3 regions of the Caballeronia sp. LjRoot34 genome follow, and region 3 is predicted to be linked to each of the others. Evidence: riboswitches for the same ligand, from Rfam matches in the RefSeq annotation. Region 3 holds a riboswitch; each other region holds the start of a gene.

Region 1 (3,277 bases), on a different contig from region 3:
GGAAAGGCATCGTCAACGCACCGAAGGCCGCAAACCAGACGGGCGAGATGCTGCCATAGACAGAATTCACGGCCGTGGACACAGCATCCAGGCCATGACCTGGGTCACGCGCACCGCAAACCCGAGCACTGTGAACTGCCCTGCCAACCGCATCCTGGTCTGTGGTTTCATGGTCGACTCCGCCCGCGTGACCGTTGGTCACGTCGCCTGCATCGGTAGTTCGCACGGCAAGAAAATTGCCCTCACGTTGTCCAGTCCCTTGCCATGCGTACGCCAGAAGTCGCGCACTTTGGCATCCAGGTCGATGAGTTCGATGCAGTGCGGGAAACGGTGATGCGCAATCTCGATGTGTTCGTGATGCAGCCGGTCACCTTTAAGGTAACCCGCATGGACGCGATGCAAGAGCGCCTGTTCGATACCCGCTTCCTTCGCATGGCGAAGTAAGTGCAAGGCAAGGCTCGGTCGCGACACCCGATGCCAGAAGCGTGTCGGACGAGCCCTTTCGGAATGGTGGAAATACAGGCGAAGTGAAATCAGCTGAGTCATGGTGATGGGCAGGAAAGTGTTCGAAGCGTTCAGGATTGCGCGGAGACGGTCGCGGCCTTGCGGCGCGCGCGGCGCCAGGCCGGGATATCGGCCAAGCGCATGCCGGCTGGAATGAGCGGATGTTTTGCGTGGCCGACCCGTTGCGCGCGGTAAATTCCCGTGTGACCGGAAAAGAGGTAACTGACCACGCACGCCAAGGCGGCATACACGCCGATCTGAGGACCAAAGAGTTCGATTGCCATCACCGTCGACGCGATCGGGGTGTTCGCCGCACCGGCGAACACGGCGACAAAGCCGAGCCCCGCGAGCACCGGTATCGGCAACGCCAGGATGTGACCCAGTGCGTTGCCAAGCGTGGCGCCAATATAGAAGAGCGGAGTCACCTCGCCGCCCTTGAATCCTGACGCAAGCGTGACCACGGTGAAGCCGAATTTGCCGGCAAAGTCATAGACCGGCAATGGACCGTTGAAGGCCTGCACGATGGTCGGTATCCCGAGACCCAGGTACTGCGGAACGTTCAGGACGGTGGCAAGGATCGCCACCACGGCACCACCAACTACGGGCCGAAAAGGCGCATAGGCGATCTTGCGTTTGATGAGGGCGGACAACGCATGCGTCGAGTCGGCAAAGAGCATCCCCACTACACCGAATGCGATACCGGCAATGATCGCGGATCCAAACCCGAGGGCCGTGACGGGCGGCACGAACGGGATCGAATACACGGTGTGGTGAATGCCCCATAGACGGCATACCGCGTCGGCCACGACAGACGCGGCGAGACACGCCAGCAACGCGTCATAGCGCAGGCGGCCGATCGCAAGCACCTCAAGGCCGAAGATCGCGCCGGCGAGAGGCGTGCCGAAGACCGACGAAAAGCCCGCTGCGATGCCGGCCATCAGCAGGATGCGACGGTCCTCTCGACCTAGATCGAAGAGGTGCGTGACCCGGTCAGCCAGCGCCCCGCCCATCTGGACCGCTGTGCCCTCGCGGCCCGCGGAGCCGCCGAACAAGTGAGTGATCACGGTGGCCACCAACACGAGCGGCGCCATGCGCTTGGGCACGATCTTCTGCGGATCGTGAATCTCGTCGATCAGCAGGTTGTTGCCGCCCTCGACGCTCTTGCCGACGCGGTGATAGATCCAGCCGGTCAGGAACCCCGCGAACGGCAGCAACCAGACGAGCCACGGATGATCCAGGCGTGTATCGGTGGCGCGGTCCAATGCAAAGAGAAAAAGTGCGGAGGCGGACCCGGCCAAGGCGCCGAGCACGGAGGAAAGCAGCAGCCAACGCGCCAGATACGGCACCATGGCGATCTGTTCGACAGACTTGAGACGTTTCATGATTTTTAGGTTTGACAGAACATCAAACCTGGGCGACAGGGCGTCGCACGGACGACCTACGACCTCCTGCACCCAGGAACTCGTAGGCATCATCAGCCGAAGGATCGGCGGTTGTTTGGAGGAATGCCATCTCCAGAAACACGGATTTTACGGATTAAATTTGCGCAACGCAACAACGGCGTGCGCCAAGAGGCGCATGACATACGGTCACAACAGCGCGTTCGCCAGTATTCTGCAAGGGGACGCACCCTGCCCTTCGCAGGCGATCTATACCAGCGTCAAGGCCAGTATCGCGACAAGCAATCCGCCGATCAGTGCGAGATAGAAATTCAGGTTACCGGACTGCAATGCACGCAACTTCTCGGCGGACCACGTCACGATCCGCGTCGCAGGCGCGAACAGATGCCGCTCGAACAGATCGGTCACGCCCTCGGAGAAAACCAGCCGCTTGATAAAGTACTCGCGCTGTTCGTGTTCGCGCTCGGTGCTCATCGTCGGTTGATATACGAAGCTATAGAACGTGCGCATCGCGTTCGAGAATGTCAGCGGCGTGGTCATCGCCTCGCGACCATCCGGGGTCATGCCACCGAACCAGACCGCCGTGCGCCGCACCGGGCGCGTTTTCGTGAGCCTCAGGAGTGCGAGCGGCAGAAGCGCCAGCAACGGCATCACAATGATGAGCTTCGACGGCGAGATAAAAGCGAACTTGTCGGTCAACGGTACCAGCAGCCATCCGGCGACCATTGCCTGGGGACTGTTGACTTGGAACAGCGTCTGGGCACCGCTCGCCAGCGCGTTGAGCCAGAGCGGTGCACCGACGGCCACTGCGAGCACGCATAGTCCCAGCGTCCCGACGACTGCCGCATTCCGTCGCGGCACCGGCCGCGCGTAGTCGACATCCGGCATGCCCAGGAGCCCCAACCCGAACAGCTTCACGAACGTAGCAAGCGCCACCGCTGCCGCGAGTGCGAGGCCCGCTCCAGCCAGTACGAGCACGAGGCGTCCTGTGAAGGCCGAGAGATGAAAGCCTTGAAACACCGTTTGGAAGACATACCATTCACTGACGAATCCCGCTTGCGGTGGAACCGAGGCGAGGCTCATCACGGCAAAGGCCGCGCCGAGCCCTAGCATGAAACCGCTATTTTTGAGCCACCCGCGCGGCACGATATCGTAGGTGCCGGTCGACGCCTGGATGCCGTCGGCGACCAGAAAGAGCGCACCTTTGGCGAGCGAGTGGCCGGCGAGGTGAAGCAGCGCGACGGTCCAAGCGAGTCCCGCGAGGTCGCCCAGTTGGTCACTGCGAAAGAGTTGCGTCACGCCGAGCATCGCCACCGCGACCGACGCGTTCTCCGCCGACGAGTAGCTAAGCAACGCTCTCCAGTCGTCCTGCT
Region 2 (3,277 bases), on a different contig from region 3:
GCGGCGCAGTTTCGATCGGAAGGGTTCACTCAATTTTTTTCAATGATCCAGCGGGAGTTAACGGACGAGTATTTCGTGACAATTCAGCGTTGCCTCAAGGAGCTCAGGTTCAACCACGGCGTGCTGATCAGTGCGGGACTGGGCCAGGGCAACAAGGGAATCCACTACGTGCTTCGGAAACCTCACGAGAAGGATCCCAATCTTCTGAGGCGGTTATTCGCAAAACGGCCGCGCTCGTTGACGTTTCACATCGCGGACCGGGATGAGGCCGGCGCCAGAGCAGTGTCGGACCTGGAGGCACGCGGCATCAATCTCGTCGCGAATGCACTTGCCCAGTCAGCGGAACACATACTCAGCTTTTTCACGATGCTGCGCACTGAACTGGCTTTCTACATCGGATGCGTCAATCTGCACCACCAACTGACGCGCCTGCGCCTGGCCGTGTGCGTTCCCGTGCCACGCGAACGCACTGACAGGAGGCTCGCCTTTGATGGGCTGTACGACGCCAGCCTGGCACTGCGCACCGCGCATGCCCCTGTCGGCAACGACGTAACTGGGGATGGCCGCGGCCTCGTTGTCATCACCGGTGCAAATCAAGGCGGCAAGTCGACGTTCTTACGCGGCGTCGGGCAGGCGCAGGTCATGATGCAATGCGGAATGTTCGTAGCGGCGGCATCGTTTTCGGCGAACGTATGCGACGGGATCTTTACGCATTACAAGCGCGAGGAAGACGCGTCGATGAAGAGCGGAAAGCTCGATGAGGAACTCAAGCGGATGAGCGAAATCGTCGATCACATTCGTGAACACTCGCTGCTGCTGTGCAACGAGTCATTCGCGGCAACCAACGAGCGCGAAGGTTCCGAGATCGCACGCCAGATCATCGCGGCGTTGTTGCGAAAGCGCGTAAAAATTGTACTGGTGACGCATCTGTACGCGCTGGCTCACGGGCTGCATGAGCAGAAGGCGCAGAGCATGATGTTCCTGAGAGCGGAGCGCCGTGCGGACGGCGAGCGTACATTCAAGTTGACGGAGGCTGAACCCTTGCAAACCAGCTATGGGGAAGATCTGTACAGGCGAATATTCCTCTCTAAAGACGAATCGGAAGCACATGCTGAGCCCATCTCCGTCAGTCTGTCGAAAGTTGAAGAATCGGACCCGTAAGGACGCGTATCCCACGCGCAGTGGTCAATTACGAGTGTTAAACTCGATTGACGGAGATGGCATTCCTCCGCGAACCGCCGGCCAGGCCGGCTGATGATGCCTACAAGTTCCTGGGTCAGGAAGCTGTAGGCGTGTGTTCGCGCGGTCCTGCTGCCCAGATTTGACATCGCTCGAATCGGGTTCATATGCATATCCCTATAGTTTCACAAGTTCGCGCGTCCACAGTCCGCCGTATCGGATTGCAACGCATTGTCCGACGCCAATCGCGCACGGCCGGTTCGTCCGGATGCAGCCGGCGCGACCTTGGCCACTGTCCGCAAGCGGCGCGCGGGCACGCCTCGCCTCCGTTGCGGCCCAGCACATGGCGCGCTCTGTGTGCAGCGCGAAAGATGCTCCTGCCTATACCGCTGTCCCTACGCATTTCGCTGCGGCGTGCCTGCGCGCAGCGTTGGTTCTTATTTCTCCCTTGAGCCAATCGGAGTTACCCATGAAAGGCAGTCAGCTAACGGTGTTCGCAGCTAACCAGAGCCATCGCAAGAATCATATGACGATGGTCGATTGGATCCTGGACGAAGCGAAGAGGGCCAATATTCATGGTGCTTCTGTGATCGAAGTGACCGAAGCTATCGATGCACATGGCAAATATCATGCAGCGCGTTTCTTCGAACTGGTCGACCAGCCGGTGGCGGTCACTGTGGCGGCCGAGGACGCGAACGTCGATGCGTTGCTCGACCGCCTCAAGCAGGGCGGTGTTCCACTTTTCTATACCCGGTGTCCTATCGAGTACGAAGTGCTTGGTGCAAAGGGAGGCGCGTAATGGGCTTCAATGCTATTCCGACTGGCGAGAAGGTACCCCATGAGGTCAACGCCATCATCGAGATCCCGATGAAGGACTCAGCCACATCAAACGGTCGTGATCTGTCCGCTACGGTGACGAAAACGAACAAATGCTTCACGCGGAGGTTCCGCTGGGCACGTTCAGGCGTGCCCCAAGGATCGCGTCCGCGAACTCGACGAATCCGGCGCCGCCCGGACCGCGGGTGATCCATGCGGGCGGCGTTGGCAGTTGCGGTAGGTAATCAACTACGGTGCTCACTCCGACCGTATGTTTGAAAAAGCTGAACATCGGCGCATCATTAGTTGAGTCGCCGGAATAAGCGACCAACTCAGTTGCGACTTCTGCGCCAATCCCAAATGTCTCAGCAAGCACCCGTAGCGACATCGACAACTTGTCGTAGCCACCAATCCAGCCCAGCACCCAAAGGTTATTGAGGGTTGCATTAGCCCCCGCGTCAATGAGCGCTTCGACGATGCGGTCATCCAAATCGGTCCCGGAACGCCGGTATGCAAGACTGGTCAACCGAAAGGCCTGGTCGTCCGCCTGTCGTGCCTGAGGCACTGCCTTTTCGACAATTCCGGAGATGGTTTGGAGCTGCTTGCGCATGTCTGCAAAACTCTCATGCGCATGCCAGTATTTCCGCTCGACGCTGTGTCCGTTGCCGCTTCGTCTGAGAAAAAGGCCGCCATTCTCTGCAATAACGCCATCGACTGGCCACATCCGCGCCATCTGATCGCACCAACCAGCGGGAGCGGCGGTAACAGGTACCACCCGAATGCCCTGAGCTTGCAACCGTTCGAGAGCCATGTATGTGGTTGCGGCCAGGCGTCCCTTATAGGTCAATGTCTCGTCCATGTCGGTGAGTACGAATTGGACGGTGGAGAATTGATCGCCTGGAGCTAACGACAATTGCTGCATGTTCTTCTTCATAAAATAAGGTTCGTCAGTAAAAAGTGTGGGTGGATGGAGGCTCGGGAAGCTTGCCAAGTGCATGATAGAGCGCGATTTCTGTGGCTCGGAAGGTTCGGAAGCCGTACGCTTTTCTCATAGTGACTTTGGCCTTATTGTTCAGCCCCTCGATAACGCCGCTGGAGAACTGCTTTCTGGCACGGAAGTAGTTGAGGATCAGATCCCGGTGCGAGCGCACGGTCCGGGCAAACTTCTTCATCGGCTCGATGCGTGAGCGCATCACCTGCTTGCACCACTGGTCGAGGAACTTGCCCGCCCAGACAGGAGAGATGTAGTCCCAGAGTTGCTGGAATTCTTCTTTGAGCAGAT
Region 3 (3,277 bases):
AACGACGAAGACGTGATGATCGCCGCCAAGTACGCATTTGGCGCTGCGACAATCAAGGCCGGCTATGAGCATTACGAACTCAAGGCTCCATCGGACCCTGCTTCTGCCGGTAGCACGACTGACTACTTCGGCTTTTCTGGGACATTGACCAATACTGTTCATCCGACGAAGACTAACGTCTATTTCGGCGGCGGTGATTACAAGTTCACACCAGCCTTCGATGTCGCTGCAGGCGTCTACGATACGCAAACGGTTCAGTCGACAGGTGTTGCCGGTGGCAATCAGCTTCAATACTCGGTACTTGCTGACTATAGCTTTACGCGTCGTACTGATGTCTACGCCGGATTTATGTTTTCTAAATTTAACGGCGCAGCGTTTATTGGATCAGAGTCAAACAACTACATCGTAGCGACTGGAATCCGGACGATGTTTTGACCGGTGGACAGGCGACTTCGATTCATCGTGGACGTGAGGCGACAGCGAAAGCGGATCAGCTCAGCGACGCCTTGGCATGTACTGGACTCCCAGGCTAGGTCTTCCACCCCCAAGTTACGCGTCGTCGTCCTGTCCCATGCGCTGAGGAATACCGCCGGCCGTACGATCTTCACCCGCTTTGCACTTCTCGGCGAGTCCAATTTTGATGTCCGGCGAGAGCATGCCATTGCGGGATGCAGGTTGGTACATGAGTCGGCCACGACGGTTGTGCCGCAATAAGGTCGACAACGCGAAAAACTCTTCTAGGGTAAGGATTCCGTACGCCATCAGAGAATAAAACAGCGCGTCAGCTGTTCGGTGACGCCGTCGTCCGTCATCGGTCCTTTTCTGATTATGTGCATTGTCTCAATCCCTGAGGGGATGATGCGGGCACACCGGAATCCTTAAAGCTCATCAGGGGCCCGGTTCGGCGGTCGATCGCCCGGTGATCGACCTTCCGTAAATATCCGTTCACGAGAAAATAGAATTGGTCTTTTCCATCAAATTGAGACGTCCGTCACTATCTGCTCGAGTAGCCAGCGCCAGGAATCAATCGAACAGCATAGCTAACTGGACATCCTTCACGGAATAAACGAGCACGTGACCGCTGCCAGACAGGGAGAGTTGTGTCCGCATCTTACAAGGCGTAGACTTTAAGTGACGTCGGAGATGGCATTCCTCCGCAACCGCCCGCAACGGGCTGATGATGCCTACAGGCCTGGGTATGGCACTGTGGGTGCGCGTCCAACGGCTTCACTTGCCTTAAACATGCGCCATCGTTAGCTCGGCGCACGATCCCAGTTTCCATCACCGTCCGGCCAGTTTCTTAGCGATCCGCTTTGATCGCCTAGGCTGCCCGGTGAACAAGGAAGCATGATGGATCGACGATCTCTCGAATATCGGCCTACGAGCCTCTCTTTACGACATTCCATTCGATCGGGGCGCACGGGTGCGCGCTGCCCGGAGTGCCCTTTTGCGCCGCATGGTGTCGCGTTATCCGGTTCAGCGCCAGCCCGCTAGCGGCATGGCCTGCCTGAATCAACGTGGAGGCGTCCTGCAGACGGGCTATTGGCCTCGTTGATCTGCCGGGAGCGCAAGTAGTCTTCAAACAAGAAGGGGATACGCGTGGTCTTTCACAGCATCCTGTTCGAAAAGCCGGAAGACGGCCCAAGGCGCGACGATACGCCGGAGCCGGCGTTTTTCGGCGACCTCAATCTCGACCAGATCGTCGCGGCGGTCACGCTGGGGCGGGACGATTACACGCTTAAGCCCTTCTTCCACACCGAGCTGGCGCGCGAGGAAGCAATCACCTACCGGCATGAGGTCATGCGCGACCTCGACAATGTCGCCGTGCTCGACAGCATCAACGCTTTCGCCACGGGTATGCTCAAGATGCGCCAGCATCTGGCACAGGCGGAGAAGCTCCACTACCAGCGCCAAAGTCAGTGGTGGTTTCTCGAAGCGATCGCGGTGTATTGCAAGACACTCGAGACTTTTGCCCATGATCTGCCGCTGGCCGCGCCGGGCTCGAAAGGTCTGCGTGAGTTTCATCGAACCCTGAGCGGGTATGTTGCATCAGCTCGCTTTCAGTCGCTCACGCATGACGCGATCCATATCAAGGAGAATCTGGCGGCGATTCGGTATTGCATTCGCATCAAGGGGAGCGCGGTCACAGTGCTTCACTATGATTCAGAAATCGATCAAAGTGCCGACGTGCTGAGGATCTTCGACAAATTGAAGCAAGGGGAGGTCAAGGATCACAGCGCAGAGCTGCGCGACTGGTTGGACATGAATCATGTCGAAGCTTGTGTACTAGATTTTGTCGCCCAGTTGCATCCTCAGGTGTTCGTCGAACTCGCTACCTATTGCGTGAACAACGTGGATTATCTCGACGCCACCATCCAGACGTTCGATCGTGAAGTTCAATTTTACCTGGCGTACCGAGACTACATCGGCACCTGCAAATCTGCGGGCTTGAGCTTTTGCTACCCCCGTATGTCGTCGACCAGCAAAGCGGCGCACTGCGACGAGACGTTTGATTTGGCGCTCGCGCACAAGCTCGCTATCGAAAAGTCACACGTGGTCTGTAACGATTGCCATCTCGATGGCGAGGAACGCCTGATTGTCGTATCGGGTCCCAACAACGGTGGGAAAACGACATTTGCCCGTACGTTCGGCCAACTGCATTACCTGGCGAAGATAGGCTGTCCGGTACCGGGCCGGAACGCGGCGCTTTTTCTGTGCGACCAGCTGTTCACGCACTTCGAGCGCGAAGAGAATACGAAGGACCTGCGCGGCAAGCTCCAGGACGACCTGATGCGTGTCCATCAAATCCTGGCGCACGCCACGTCACGAAGCGTCATCATCATGAACGAAATATTCAGTTCTACAACGCTGACCGACGCGCTGTTTCTGAGCAAGAAAATCATCGGCGAGATACTGGAACGCGATGCCTTGTGCGTTTGCGTGACCTTCATCGAAGAGCTCGCTCATCTCGACGATTGGGCTGTGAGCATGGTGAGCGAAGTCAAGCCCGAGGACCCGGCTTCTCGCACCTTCCGGGTGAGAAGAAGGTCAGCCGATGGCCGGGCGTATGCAGTGTCGGTCGCAGAGCTTTATGGCCTGACCTATGATCATCTGACGGAGCGGCTCGGACTATGAAGGCCTATCTTTTATACCGGGACCGGGACTTGGATATGTGCCAGGAGGCCGTGTGGAATGAGCCAGCACTCGTACAGGACCTGAGATTGAACACGCTCTACCAAGCGATGGCGCAGGGCGATGCGTTCGTCTACGACGTGAC

Evidence for each region. Region 3 has a riboswitch for fluoride ahead of ACSQ36_RS41435 (MutS-related protein). Riboswitches for the same ligand answer to the same signal wherever they lie in the genome.
Region 1: linked by a shared signal. The riboswitch ahead of ACSQ36_RS28175 (voltage-gated chloride channel family protein) and the one ahead of ACSQ36_RS41435 (MutS-related protein) in region 3 are both predicted to bind fluoride.
Region 2: linked by a shared signal. The riboswitch ahead of ACSQ36_RS28240 (DUF190 domain-containing protein) and the one ahead of ACSQ36_RS41435 (MutS-related protein) in region 3 are both predicted to bind fluoride.

Annotation. Positions count from the first base shown of each region.
Region 1 is NZ_CAXUSB020000002.1:1,911,933-1,915,209, forward strand. Features, by position in the region: gene ACSQ36_RS28170 (DUF190 domain-containing protein) at 199-546, opposite strand; gene ACSQ36_RS28175 (voltage-gated chloride channel family protein) at 576-1,886, opposite strand; fluoride riboswitch at 1,963-2,029, opposite strand; gene ACSQ36_RS28180 (proton-conducting transporter transmembrane domain-containing protein) at 2,154-3,277, opposite strand, start outside.
Region 2 is NZ_CAXUSB020000002.1:1,925,520-1,928,796, reverse strand. Features, by position in the region: gene ACSQ36_RS28245 (MutS-related protein) at 1-1,161, shown strand, start outside; fluoride riboswitch at 1,205-1,271, shown strand; gene ACSQ36_RS28240 (DUF190 domain-containing protein) at 1,649-1,978, shown strand; gene ACSQ36_RS28235 (HAD-IIB family hydrolase) at 2,114-2,917, opposite strand; gene ACSQ36_RS28230 (ISL3 family transposase) at 2,943-3,277, opposite strand, start outside.
Region 3 is NZ_CAXUSB020000004.1:222,134-225,410, reverse strand. Features, by position in the region: gene ACSQ36_RS41450 (porin) at 1-435, shown strand, start outside; gene ACSQ36_RS41445 (hypothetical protein) at 550-684, opposite strand; partial or broken gene ACSQ36_RS41440 (IS6 family transposase) at 757-925, opposite strand; fluoride riboswitch at 1,131-1,194, shown strand; gene ACSQ36_RS41435 (MutS-related protein) at 1,600-3,135, shown strand; gene ACSQ36_RS41430 (MutS-related protein) at 3,222-3,277, shown strand, end outside.